Regions from separate parts of the Photobacterium panuliri genome, predicted to be linked through region 3. Evidence: riboswitches for the same ligand, from Rfam matches in the RefSeq annotation. Region 3 holds a riboswitch; each other region holds the start of a gene.
The links. Region 3 has a riboswitch for thiamine pyrophosphate ahead of thiB (thiamine ABC transporter substrate binding subunit). Riboswitches for the same ligand answer to the same signal wherever they lie in the genome.
Positions count from the first base shown of each region.

Region 1 (4,360 bases), on a different replicon from region 3:
CCAAAGCCCCCGGTGAATAGTCAGGATGGACAACGACATGCGATATTGAATAAAGGTGACCAACATCGGTCAACTCAAGCGTTGGTGAGCCAACCGCAAGATTTAGTTGGTGCGGCTGAATTACAAAGTGCTTTTTCGAGTTCGAATCATAACTCACGACACAATGGGCTGCTGTCAATGCCCAGTTTTCACTAATGACTGACGCGCCACAGTTATGAGCATTATCCATAGGAAGAACACGCAACGAAGCCATCCAACTGTGATTGCTGATATCGGTTACAGGATCACCACCAACGACATAAGGGGTAACATTCGATGCTCCTGCCATCATCGATGGTAAAAGCATAGAGGTCGCCAAGGCCAGAAGGGCTTTTTTCATTCCTAACTACTCCAGAATCCATTCAATCTGAGCAGAATAACAAGCCCTTATAGAAACCACAGATAGAAGAATGACAAAATGCGAGTCATTACGCCCCACATTCGAGTTAACTTACATCATTGCATCATTTTAGTGCTATGCGAGTTCCATAACCCATTGTTAACAGTGAACTTAAATGACCTCATTGCCTGTTAATGGACAAGGGGCACTTTCAATATCGAAATCAATAAATGCCCCCGTTAACTGAGAGGTAATGGTAGGATAAAAACCAAAATCTACCGCTTCATCAATATTCTCAATATCAATCGTATAGATTTTAACACCGAGCATTTTTACCTCGCTTGGTAAACAACTGGCTGAATCATTTAGCGTAAAACAAATTTCATCTGTCGTATCAATGTAGCCACACTGAACCTCTTCTTTTACCCCCAAATTTTGCAAACCGGCAAGATCACCTCGCGGCAGTTCATCGGGAATAACGATCAACGCTTCCGCCTCATCAAGCGTGTAATATTTACTCACGAGCACGGTATCCACCTTCGCCCCATCAACTGCAAAAACCCGAGTGTCTCCCTTTAATGCAGCCTCCATATCATCATCGTTACAACCGAATAGCGCCATCAATGACAAAAAAATACATGTTTTTTTCATATAATCCCTCATGTAGTAATATTTTTATTCAGATTATAGACTCATTTCACTCACACCTGCATCACACTATCATTACAAACGCAATGTTAACTGCTGGAATTTTGAACACAATATAGCTAATTAATGTGATCTTGATCTTGATTCCTTCCATTATTTATATTTAATGGCATAATAAACAGAACAATTACCTGTATGGGTAACTTCTACCATTACACATCTACGGATAATAACTATGAGTATTGAATCAATCGTAAAACAGCGCGCTGGCGAGCAATGTGAACTGTGTTCTTCTACTGACGATCTAAAAGTATATGAAGTACCAGCCTCTCCAGACTCAACTGCTGCAAGTTGTGTGCTGGTATGTGAAAAGTGCCGTAGCGAAATCGAAGATGCTGAAACACTAGATCAAAACCACTGGCGCTGCCTGAACGACAGCATGTGGAGCCAAGAACCAGCTGTACAGGTAATGGCATACCGTATGCTTAAGCGTCTGTCTTCTGAAACTTGGGCTCAAGATCTACTAGACATGCTGTACCTAGAAGAAGACAAAATTGAGTGGGCAGAAAAAGGCCTACTAGCCGACGAAGACAAACCACGCGACGTAAACGGCGTTGAACTGAAAAAAGGCGATGATGTTACTATCATCAAAGACCTGCCAGTTAAAGGTTCAAGCATGGTAATCAAGCAGGGTACTGCTGTTCGTGGTGTTAACCTGACTGATGATCCTAAGCACATTCAAGGCAAAGTAAACGGTCAGACAATGTTCATCATTGCTGAATACTGCCGTAAGAAATAAGAGCCTGACTCTTTCCAAAAAAACCGCCTTTAATGGCGGTTTTTTTATAATAGACGCCATCAAATTTTATTTGCCATTCTTTGAATATGATGAGTTTGATACCTCAACGTGGATCAAAAGCTAAGAATCTATCTCAAATTGAATTTTCAAGAATATATCTGTTAATATAAACAGAGTTAGTCGGGGAGCCAAAAGGCTGAGACCACCACCGCCAAGCGCAAAGAGTGGGACCCGTTGAACCTGATCCATTTAATAATGGCGTAGGGAACTAGCATGACTTTGTTCCCTCTATAGGTGTAAACCAACTACCCCCATAGAAAAGCCACGCTACCCACGCCAAATAACGAGGTAGACATGGCCAATTCATCCAAGACTCCCATCACTCTGACTATCGCTGGCTCGGACAGTGGTGGTGGTGCCGGTATTCAAGCAGACATCAAGGCAATTTCCGCTACGGGCAGCTATGCCTGCTCTGTCATTACCGCCCTTACCGCACAAAATACCCAAGGTGTCAGTGGTATCTTAGGAATCGATCCTTCATTTGTCGAACAACAATTAGACGCTGTATTCTCTGATCTCGATATTCAAGCAGTCAAAATCGGCATGCTTAGCGATAGTCGCATCATAAAAGCCGTTGCAAACAAATTGCAGCAATACCAACCTAAGTTCCTTGTTATCGATCCCGTTATGGTGGCAACCAGCGGTGATTTGCTGCTTGAACAAACGGCTATTTCCACCCTGCAATCTGAGCTAATACCGCTAGCTGATATCATCACCCCCAATTTGCCTGAAGCCGCCGCCCTACTAGGCTGCCCAATTCCCACTTCTGAAGATGAAATGGAAACCCTGATTGATGCGCTGCGCCTATTGGGTGCAAAATCCGTTTTGCTTAAAGGCGGACATTTAGAACAAGCTGCAAGCTGTACTGATCTCCTTATCTTGCCCAATGAGGTCATTCGTCTTTCAACGCCCAGAATTGCCACACGCAATACCCACGGCACGGGTTGTACCCTCTCTGCTGCCATTGCCTCATTTCTTGCCCAGGGCTATCCCCTTCCAATCGCCGTCAAATTTGCCAAGCAATATATTACAGACGCGCTCAGACACGCTGACGATTTGAAGATTGGTTCCGGGCATGGGCCGGTCCATCACTTCTTTGCCTTCAACGGTAAACCAAGCTAGACAAACCTTCTCATTCAGCATCGATCTACGGATGAGCATTTACTATTGCACAGCAACCCAACGGCTTTTCATAGACAATAAAAAAGCCAGCCCTAAAAAGGCTGGCTTTTTCATGCGTACGAATTATCAACCAAAAATCATTACGGCAAGATAATATCTACCCGACGGTTATTCTCACGACCAAATTCGGAATCGTTGGTTTCTATGGGGGCCTGCTCACCTTTACTTTCTACAAGCAAACGCTGTGATCGAATCCCCTTTCCATGCAAATAATCTGCGCTTTGCTCAGCTCGCTTAATACCTAGTTGGTAGTTGTATTTTTGGCTACCACGATTATCCGTATTGCCCTGCAATGCGACAACCTGTTCGGATTTTGCTAACTGACGAGCGACATAATCCAAAATTTGTTTAGAGAATGGGGTTAACTGTGCATTGTCAAAGTCAAAATAGACCCGTCCAAGTAATGACGACTGAGGAGACTTATCGCCTGTCATTACTAGCAGTTGCTTGCCATCAAGATACTCTATGCACTGGGCCGATATCCCCAGAGGCTGCGCAGCATCCAACAATGCCTTCTTCAAGGCTTTTGACTCACTGGGGACCGATATTTGCAAAAAACCATTCCGATGCTGACCGATACCCTGCACCTGCCCAATTTCGACCCGATGGACAACGGCATACTGGCCAGTACTACAATAACTTTCAATCGCCAGATCATCACCACTAGCGGCAACGCAGCTCAATGGTAATAAACACACGAGTGGAAATAACTTTTTCAACATTTTTAATTATCCGTACAGTTTTGTAATACCGCTTGAACGGGCACCTTTTTTAATTAACTCTTCAATTTTATCTATCAGATCATCAACATCGTTGACATCAATAATATCTTCATCGGGATTAACCACACAGCGTTGAAAACCACTCTGATGGCTAGCGTTGAAATTAATGCCGACAACACCGATATATAGCGGCTGTTCGCTATCGCTAAAACCAGCACGAATCTTATCGCATAATCCTCTGTTAACTAACTCAGGTAGAACATTTCGATATGGAGATTCCTCGCCATCACTCAATATCAAGATCATCTTCAAGCGCTCTCGATACGCTTTCAATACCTTTGGATCATGGCTTTTTGGACGCCCTTCAGCCATTACCTGCGCTCCGCGCAAAATTCCTTGATAAGCCGCCGTTGCGCCGTTTGCCCCCATCTGCTGCACCCTATATAGCGCCGATTGAGACGATGACAATCCTATCGTCCAGAATGCGTCAGAACCACGCGAACAGTTATACTTTTGGCTATATAGATTGTTCTCTGAACTGTCATAGTGCAGTTGTTCATAGTCCACTTT
Region 1 covers NZ_CP197193.1:351,505-355,864, reverse strand. Annotated here, with positions in the region: gene ACSF8X_RS17740 (trypsin-like serine protease) at 1-379, opposite strand, end outside; gene ACSF8X_RS17735 (hypothetical protein) at 551-1,030, opposite strand; gene ACSF8X_RS17730 (PhnA domain-containing protein) at 1,263-1,826, shown strand; TPP riboswitch at 1,998-2,110, shown strand; gene thiD (bifunctional hydroxymethylpyrimidine kinase/phosphomethylpyrimidine kinase) at 2,181-3,008, shown strand; gene ACSF8X_RS17720 (OmpA family protein) at 3,149-3,790, opposite strand; gene ACSF8X_RS17715 (TadE/TadG family type IV pilus assembly protein) at 3,797-4,360, opposite strand, start outside.
Region 1: linked by a shared signal. The riboswitch ahead of thiD (bifunctional hydroxymethylpyrimidine kinase/phosphomethylpyrimidine kinase) and the one ahead of thiB (thiamine ABC transporter substrate binding subunit) in region 3 are both predicted to bind thiamine pyrophosphate.

Region 2 (4,360 bases), 510 kb from region 3:
AAAACTCAGATATGAGGTAGCGGGAGCAAGCACCAAACGCCCCGCCAAGGGCGATAAGCCCCAGAAACATTAATTGACTCATTGTTATCTCAAGTGCTGATATAAATTATTGCCATACTAATACCATGTTATGGCTGCCATGAGCATTTTTCCTGCCTCCTAAAAACGCAATCATTGATTTAGCGGTAAGTACTGCTGCAGTTTTGGTATAGGCTGTGTGTAGATATAGCAGAAAATTGGCACATTGATGAGTCGATAGGAGAATTGAGAGATGGCGCTCTACCAAACGATACTATTGGCCGTAGATCCTACAGACAATGAGGCTCACCGGTTAATGGTAAAAGCTGCCGTTATTGCTGAGCAGAACAATGCCGAATTGCACTTGGCGTTTGTTGAACCGGGTATGGGCAATGTTAGTTTTGCCGATGCCGAATTAGGGATTGAAGAAGCTCATAACGAGCTTGAACAGCGAAGAATGGAGCAGCTGAGGGGGTTAGCTGATACGTCACCTTATAAAGTTAGGGCTATTCATATGGCCAATGGCGATGTGGTTAAGCATCTTGTCTTCTTGGCTGATAAGGTAGGGGCTAATCTGGTGGTGACCGGACATCGACGATCTGGGATCCATTGGTTCAAGGATATTAGCAGAGCCTTAGCTGATGAATTGGATTGCGATGTGTTGATTTGCCAGTAATTGGGGATTGTTATCTAATTGTTGTCGCTGGGTTGCTGTGAGCGCCAGAGTTCCTTATACTCGCTGTACTTGTCGGAGTGCCATCTGGCTGAGACCGCATTGCGGGATCCGTTGAACCTGATCAGGCTAATACCTGCGAAGGGAACAAGAGATAATCATCTGTATCGCTGCTCGTTTGGGCAGTAGTTCCTTCAGAATGTAAGCTATACACCCTACGTGTAGCCTCTTGTTTACGCACCCATCCGCCAAGCAACTTTCCCGATTAAGAAGACGAAAAGGAAATTGCTATGACGAATCGCAAGCAAGCGAGACTGGAAGCGAAACAATTTATCGATTCACTGACCACACAAGCCTATCCCAATTCGCGTAAGGTGTATGTCGCCGGTAGCCGGAGTGATATTCGCGTACCGATGCGTGAGGTATCGTTATCTGACAGCCTTGTGGGGGGTACCAAAGAAACGCCTGTTTTTGAGCCCAATGAGCCCGTTCGTGTTTATGATACCTCTGGTTATTATACCGATCCTGATCATCAACTGGATATTTATAGCGGTCTGCCAAAGCTTCGTGAGAAGTGGATCGTTGAACGAGCGGATTGTGATGTCCTTAGCGAGTTGAGTTCCTGCTACGCCAAAGAGAGATTGGCGGATGGTACGCTTGATGAACTTCGCTTTGGTCAGCCGGGAAGTGTTCGGCGTGCTAAACGCGGGGCCAAAGTCACCCAACTCCATTATGCTAGGCGCGGTATTGTGACCCCTGAGATGGAGTTCATTGCCATCCGCGAGAATATGGGGCGCGCTCAGTATCGTGATCAGACTCTTTCCCAGCAGCATCCCGGTATAGCGTTCGGGGCCAACCTTCCATCTGAAATAACCCCAGAGTTTGTCCGCAAAGAAGTGGCCGAAGGCCGTGCGATCATTCCTTCCAATATCAACCATCCCGAGTCGGAACCAATGATCATCGGGCGAAACTTTCTGGTTAAGGTCAATGCCAATATCGGAAATTCCTCGGTAAGTTCGTCCATTGAGGAGGAAGTGGAGAAACTGGTGTGGTCGACCCGTTGGGGAGGCGACACGGTGATGGATCTCTCTACTGGGCGCAATATTCATGAAACCCGGGAGTGGATTATCCGCAATAGCCCTGTGCCTATCGGCACGGTCCCTATGTATCAGGCGTTGGAGAAGGTGAACGGTATCGCCGAGAACCTCAACTGGGAAGTCTTTCGCGATACCTTGCTTGAACAAGCTGAGCAGGGCGTCGACTATTTTACAATCCATGCCGGTGTCTTGCTGCGTTATGTCCCTCTTACGGCAAAGCGGGTCACGGGGATTGTCTCTCGGGGCGGATCGATAATGGCGAAATGGTGCCTGGCCCATCATCAAGAGAGCTTTCTCTATGAGCACTTTCGTGAGATCTGTGAAATTTGTGCCCAGTACGATGTTGCGTTGTCGCTTGGTGACGGCCTGCGGCCGGGATCGGTGGCCGATGCCAATGACGAGGCGCAATTCAGTGAATTGCGGACGCTTGGTGAGTTGACCAAGATTGCATGGGAATACGATGTCCAAGTCATGATAGAAGGCCCGGGTCATGTGCCGATGCATATGATTAAGGAGAATATGGATGAACAGCTCAAGCATTGCCATGAAGCCCCGTTTTATACATTAGGCCCGCTGACAACGGATATTGCTCCTGGTTACGATCATATTACCTCCGGTATCGGTGCGGCAATGATTGGCTGGTATGGCTGTGCCATGCTGTGCTACGTCACCCCGAAAGAACATCTTGGCCTTCCAAACAAAGAGGACGTAAAGGTGGGGCTGATCACGTACAAGCTGTGTGCCCATGCGGCAGACTTGGCCAAGGGCCATCCCGGTGCACAGGTTAGGGACAATGCCCTGTCTAAGGCTCGGTTTGAGTTTCGCTGGGAAGACCAGTTCAATTTGGCACTGGATCCTGAAACCGCGAAGGCCTATCACGATGAGACCCTGCCGCAGGAATCCGGCAAGGTGGCCCATTTTTGCTCGATGTGCGGACCAAAGTTCTGCTCAATGAAAATATCACAGGAAGTCCGCGATTACGCCAAGGGCCTAGAGCAGGAAGCGATAGAGATCCAATTGCTTGATGATCCGCTGGCAGGGATGCAGCAAAAAGCAGAGGAGTTTCGTGCCCTAGGCAGCGAGCTTTACCATCCCATAGGAGAGGACAGCAAATGAACACCTTGTGTTTACCCGATCACCTAACCCCGCTACTGATGCATATTGAGCCTTTGCTGGCGGCGGCTGATCAATTTCAACTTGGCGAGCCAGTCAGTGTTGGGTGGAGTGATTCGGCAGTGGTAAACATTTCCCGTAACGGGCAGGCGTTGAGCGTAGCGTTTAACGCTTTGCAGCAGGACGTGGATTTTGATATTCGCGATCAATGGCTAGCTCCATATCCATCGGTTAGTGAGGTGCAGCAGCAGGTTGCTGCGAATCCTTCATTGGTTGTATGCGGATTGCCGACCGAGCAAGGTTGTATCGATATCTGGCATCACCAAGGTGTCGCCAGAGCGACCTATTGCCATCATGCTGGTAGTAGCGAAGCCCAGCGAGCCATGCTGCTGGTTGCACTCGCTTTGGATTTTCCGCTCGAAGATGGCGTGACCTTGGCTCGTGCCTATGCCAGAAGCTACTTGGAAAGCCATACCAATGGTTATGGCGATATAGGCTGGCCGACCGAGCCGCGCCTGTTTCCCCGGGCGCTGACAGCAAATCATCCGGAAGCCGTAGAGCTGGGGTGGGTGGAGAGAGGAAGGGTTCTCGCACCTTTCTTACCGGTCGAGGCCGATAAGTTGGCCTTGTACCCGGTGGTTGATAGTGCCCGCTGGGTCGAGCGGTTGCTGGATTTGGGAGTGAAGACGGTTCAGTTGCGGATTAAAGATCCCAATGCCTCGGCATTGGCTGAACAGATAGCCCAGGTTGTTGCCGCCGGTCGGAAGGACGATGCACAGGTTTTTGTGAATGACCATTGGCAGCTGGCGATTGAGCATGCGGCATTCGGGGTGCACCTTGGGCAGGAGGATCTGGATACCGCCGATTTGGCCGCGATTCAGGGAGCCGGGTTGAGACTGGGACTGTCGACCCACGGTTATTACGAGATCCTAAGGGCAGCGGAGTACCATCCTAGCTATATCGCCCTTGGTCATATATTCCCTACCACGACCAAGGAGATGCCCTCAAAACCACAGGGCCTTAACCGGCTCGCGCTGTACCAGAAACTTATTGGCTCAAGCTACCCGACCGTGGCGATTGGCGGGATCGACCTGGCCCGTGCCGAGCGCGTTTGGCGAACCGGCGTCAGCAGCGTGGCAGTGGTTAGGGCCGTGACAGAAGCGGAAGACCCGGGCGAGGCCGTTGCGGCATTTGCCAGAATATTGATCAGGCCGGAAAGCGGTCAGGGGGATGCGGATGCTCGATGATCAGGCATTTGTCCGATACAGCCGCCAAATCATGCTGCCGGAGATCGGCGAGGTGGGTCAGGAGGCTATCGGTCAAGCCCGTGTGCTGTTGGTCGGGGCGGGAGGGCTCGGCTCGGCGGCCGCCCTCTATCTTGCCGGAGCCGGTGTCGGCACCATTGTCATTGCCGATGATGATGTTCTGGAAGGCTCTAATCTCCAGCGGCAGGTACTGT
Region 2 covers NZ_CP197192.1:336,692-341,051, reverse strand. Annotated here, with positions in the region: gene crcB (fluoride efflux transporter CrcB) at 1-82, opposite strand, end outside; gene ACSF8X_RS01720 (universal stress protein) at 272-694, shown strand; TPP riboswitch at 758-855, shown strand; gene thiC (phosphomethylpyrimidine synthase ThiC) at 982-2,904, shown strand; gene thiE (thiamine phosphate synthase) at 2,901-4,148, shown strand; gene ACSF8X_RS01705 (HesA/MoeB/ThiF family protein) at 4,138-4,360, shown strand, end outside.
Region 2: linked by a shared signal. The riboswitch ahead of thiC (phosphomethylpyrimidine synthase ThiC) and the one ahead of thiB (thiamine ABC transporter substrate binding subunit) in region 3 are both predicted to bind thiamine pyrophosphate.

Region 3 (4,360 bases):
CTACTAGCACCAAGCGGCGAAGGCCGCGCATTCCAAGACTCTGGCACAGCGGGTCGTATTGCTGGGCAATATGGAGCATGGGCTGGCTTAAGGTCTTGAGCACATAGGGCAGGGCCATCAGGGCATTGACGGTGACGACTACCCAGAAGGCGGCGGCAAAGGCATCGGTAAACTGGCGTAGCAGCAGAAATATGCCGGTGCTCAGGACCAGCCCTGGCGTGACCAGAATGATCGTCCCGATAAGCTCGATGCCATCGGCCCGCCAGCGAGCTTTTTGCAGCCGCCACTGGCGGCTGGTCAGCAAGATGGCGATCCCGCCGCCCAGCGCCAGCAGGCACGAGAGCACGGCAACCTGAAGAGAGTGCCATACAGCTTGCCATAGGCTGCTGTCACCGAGCAGCGCGAGGGCTTTGGGGTTGAGCCCCGACACAAAGACAGCCAATAGCGGGGGAAGCACGAGCGCGACGGCGGCGGAGATCCAAAGCCAGTCCCAGCAGCGGCTGGCTGGTGTGTCGAATTGGCCTTGGCGAGGCTGTAGGGTGCTGTGGCTGGCTGTCGCCAGGGGTTTGGCAAAACGCTGGGTCAGTAGCACCAGCGAAGCGCAGAGCAGCATTTGCCACAGGGCCAAAAGCGCTCCGCCAGCAAGATCGAAGTCATAGCGCAAGGCTTGGTAAACCGCCAGCTCGATGGTGGTGGCTTTCGGGCCGCCACCTAAAGCCATGACTACGGCGAAACTGGTGAAGCAGAGCATGAAAATCAGTCCGCCGGCATGGGGGAGTTGCTGGCGCATTCTCGGCCAAGCCACAAAGCGGAAGGCTTGCCAGCTCGACAGGCCGAGTTGGGTTGCCAGCTGGTGTTGTTCGGCCGGGATCCCCTCAAGGCTTTGGTAGAGCAGGCGCGTTGCCAGCGGCAGGTTGAGGAATACATGGGCCAGCAAGATCCCCTGCAGGCCGTAGAGCGACGGTATCTCCGCCGAGCCTGATGCGGCAGCAATATGGGCGAGCAAGCCGTTGTTGCCGTAGATAGCCAGCAGGCCGAATACGGCGACCAGTACCGGCAGGACCAGCGTCATGGCAAAGAGCCGCAATAGCAGTGGCTTGCCGGGGAAGTTGCGCCGCGATAGGGCATAGGCCATCGGGATGGCTGGCAGCAGGCTGAGCAGGGTGGATAGGGTGGCTTGCTTGAAGGTAAAGGCCGTTACATGGCGAAGATATGGATCATGCCACATGGCCGGGATATCCAGCATGCTGGCCTCGCCGACCAGTGCCAGTAGCGCGCCGAATACGACGCAAACAATCAGCCCGGCGGTAAGTACGCCGGGCTTTGATACATTGGTGGTTGTCAAAAGTAAGTGCCTACTACTTGGTTAGGGCTTGTTGCCATTCTCGGATCCAGCCCCGGCGCTGCTGAGCGACCTCGTCGGCACTGAATTCGAGGGCCTTGCTCGGCACGCTCAACTGCTCGAACCCTTTAGGTAGTTCGGTCGCGGTCACCGGATACATCCAGTTGCCGGTCGGGATTGCCTGCTGGAAGGCTGGGCTTAGGATAAAGCTCAGGAACTGGTCTGCCAGCGCGCTGTTCTGGCTGTACTTGAGCTTGGCGGCCACTTCTACTTGCATATAGTGCCCTTCGCTGAAATCCGCTGCCTTGTACTTGTCCTCTTGTTCGGCGATCAAGTGGTAGGCTGGCGAAGTGGTGTAGGACAGGACCATATCCGATTCGCCCTTGAGGAACATGCTGTAGGCATCGGACCAGCCTTTGGTCACGGTCACGGTCTTCTTGGCCAGTTGCTGCCAAGCAGCGGCGGCCTTGTCGCCGTAGACGGATTTCATCCACAACATCAGGCCTTGCCCCGGTGTAGAGGTACGAGGGTCCTGGTAGATGATATTCAGATCGTCGCGGTCGACGAGATCTTTGAGGCTGCTGGGTGGATTGGCCAGTTTGCTGCTGTCGTAGACAAAGGCAAAGTAGCCGTAATCATAGGGAACGAAGGTGGTATCCGACCAGCCGCCCGGCAGGGTGATCTTGCTCGTATCGACGTTGTGCTGGGCCAGTAGCCCGGTTTTTTTCGCTTCACTGATCAGGTTGTTGTCAAGGCCGAGCAGGACGTCGGCTTTGCTGCGCTTTCCTTCCAGACGGAGGCGGTTGAGGATAGAGACCCCGTCATCAAGGGCGACGAATTCGAGGTTGCAGCCACATTGGGCTTCGAAGGCCTTCTCGATGGTTGGGCCTGGACCCCAATCTGAAGCAAACGAACTATAGGTATAGACGGTCAGGGTGTTATCGGCGGCGAAGGCTGAGCCCGCTGCCAACGACAGAGTTAAAATCGGAAGTAGCTTTGTTACGTTGTTCACTATGCGCTCCTGGTACTCTTGCATCCGGCAAGAGAGGGAAGAAGGGGGCACAGGGTTTGAGATCCACCAGCATCGTGCTGGAGGTGATACGGCAAATTATCGTGGTCTCAATTCCTACGCCAGTACTAACTGGATCAGGTTCAGTGGGTCTTGCGTTGGCAATCTCAGCCCGGTGCATTTGCCCAGGCTCCCCAATGAGAACGGCTCTTATTGTATACCCAAGCGAGTTTCAGATGCTAGGTTCTGCATGCAAGGCATAGCTTTGGGGGGCGCTATTTGGCATCGTTGAGCGACCAGTTGTACTCGTATTTGATTTTGCCCAGTGAAATGGGTGCACCATCGCGGTAATGGTTGATGTGCTTGGTCAGAGCAGCTTTGTCTCCGAAGTCACTGCCATACCAGTCGTAGATCGATGAAAGGGTGGTCGAGGAGCTCGATACGGCGACCCCCTTGCGGCTGTTGATGAAGCGGGTGGCGGCCTGTTCAAGTAGCCGTTCGCTGTTATTGGCCGTGAACGCTTCTGACAGTAGGTCGGGGCAACCGAGGCTGGCGCAGTTGACCGCATAGTGGATGCGGGGGTCTTTCCAGATCGGTCGCAGGATCCGGTGTTCGATATCATTGAGGGTCAGTGGCTGGCCTGTAATTGTGAGTACTTGCTCATCCCACGGCCCAAAACTGAACAGGCCTCCGAGCTTGGTGATCGAGCTGACCGGATAGTTATCGAGGATCAGCTTGACCGTCTGGGCGTTGTAGAGGTTGACCCAATAGGCAAACTGCTCGCGCCGGTTGAGCTGGCGCGGGTCGAGTTTGGCGAGATCGCGCAGGTAGCGGTCGAGCTCGTAGTTGTCGCTGGCGCTGACTTGCCCGTAACGGAAAAGAGTTTGCTGCGGGGCGGCAATAAGGTATTTGTCGAGCAGGTGTTGCCAGCGGCTATGGTCGACCCGGACTTGGCTGGTGGCTGAGGCCTGTTGCCAGTAGGGCCAGAGGTTGGCCTTCGGGGCGGCGAGAGTGGTGGCAGGGAGCAGCAGGATTAGCATCAAGAGAAGCGGGCGCATGTGGGATCCTCGGTCAATAGTAGAGTGCTATTTCCTAGCAGACCGCTCAGGCGGCAGATTGCTTTCGTTTTTGTTCAAGGTATTGGCTTTTGGGGCAAAATTGCGGGGTATAGCTCCGGCCGATGGCCGGAGCTTGGGTCGGTTCAGGATAAGAACGCGGGGATATTGCGCTCGAAGGCAGCAATCTTATCTTCGTGTTGCAGGGTCAGGCCGATGTTGTCCAGCCCGTTGAGCAGGCAGTGGCGGCGAAACTCGTCGATCTCGAATCGGTACTGTTTGCCGTTGGCCGTAACGGTCATTGCCTCGAGGTCCACGGTGATCTCCGCGCCTTCGTTGGCATTAACGAACCCGAACAGCTCATCGACTTCCTGCTCGGCCAGCCGGACCGGTACCATTTGGTTGTTGATGCTGTTGCCGTAGAAGATATCGGCAAAACTCGGTGCGATCATAACCTGAATGCCGTAGTCAGCCAGCGCCCATGGGGCATGCTCGCGTGATGAGCCGCAGCCGAAGTTCTCCCGGGCCAGCAGAATACTGGCACCTTGGTAGCGGGGGGCATTCATCACGAAATCCGGGTTGGGTTGCTGGCCAGCATCGTCGAGGAAGCGCCAGTCGTGGAACAGATGCTTGCCGAAGCCGATCCGGTTGACCTTTTGCAGGAACTGCTTGGGGATTATGGCATCGGTATCGACGTTGGCGGCATCCAGCGGAACAACCAGGCCGGTATGTTGTTTGAATCCTGTCATGGTATGTTCCTTCTGTTAGGCCTGAATGGCAGCGGGTTCAAGTTCTCGGATATCAACAAAATGTCCCGCGCAGGCCGCTGCGGCCGCCATGGCCGGGCTGACGAGGTGGGTGCGGCCGTCACGGCCCTGACGTCCTTCAAAGTTGCGGTTGCTGGTGGAGGCGCAGCGCTCGTGCGGCCCCAGACGGTCATTGTTCATAGCCAGG
Region 3 covers NZ_CP197192.1:843,684-848,043, forward strand. Annotated here, with positions in the region: gene thiP (thiamine/thiamine pyrophosphate ABC transporter permease) at 1-1,345, opposite strand, end outside; gene thiB (thiamine ABC transporter substrate binding subunit) at 1,359-2,327, opposite strand; TPP riboswitch at 2,449-2,558, opposite strand; gene ACSF8X_RS04215 (DUF547 domain-containing protein) at 2,627-3,409, opposite strand; gene leuD (3-isopropylmalate dehydratase small subunit) at 3,553-4,155, opposite strand; gene leuC (3-isopropylmalate dehydratase large subunit) at 4,171-4,360, opposite strand, start outside.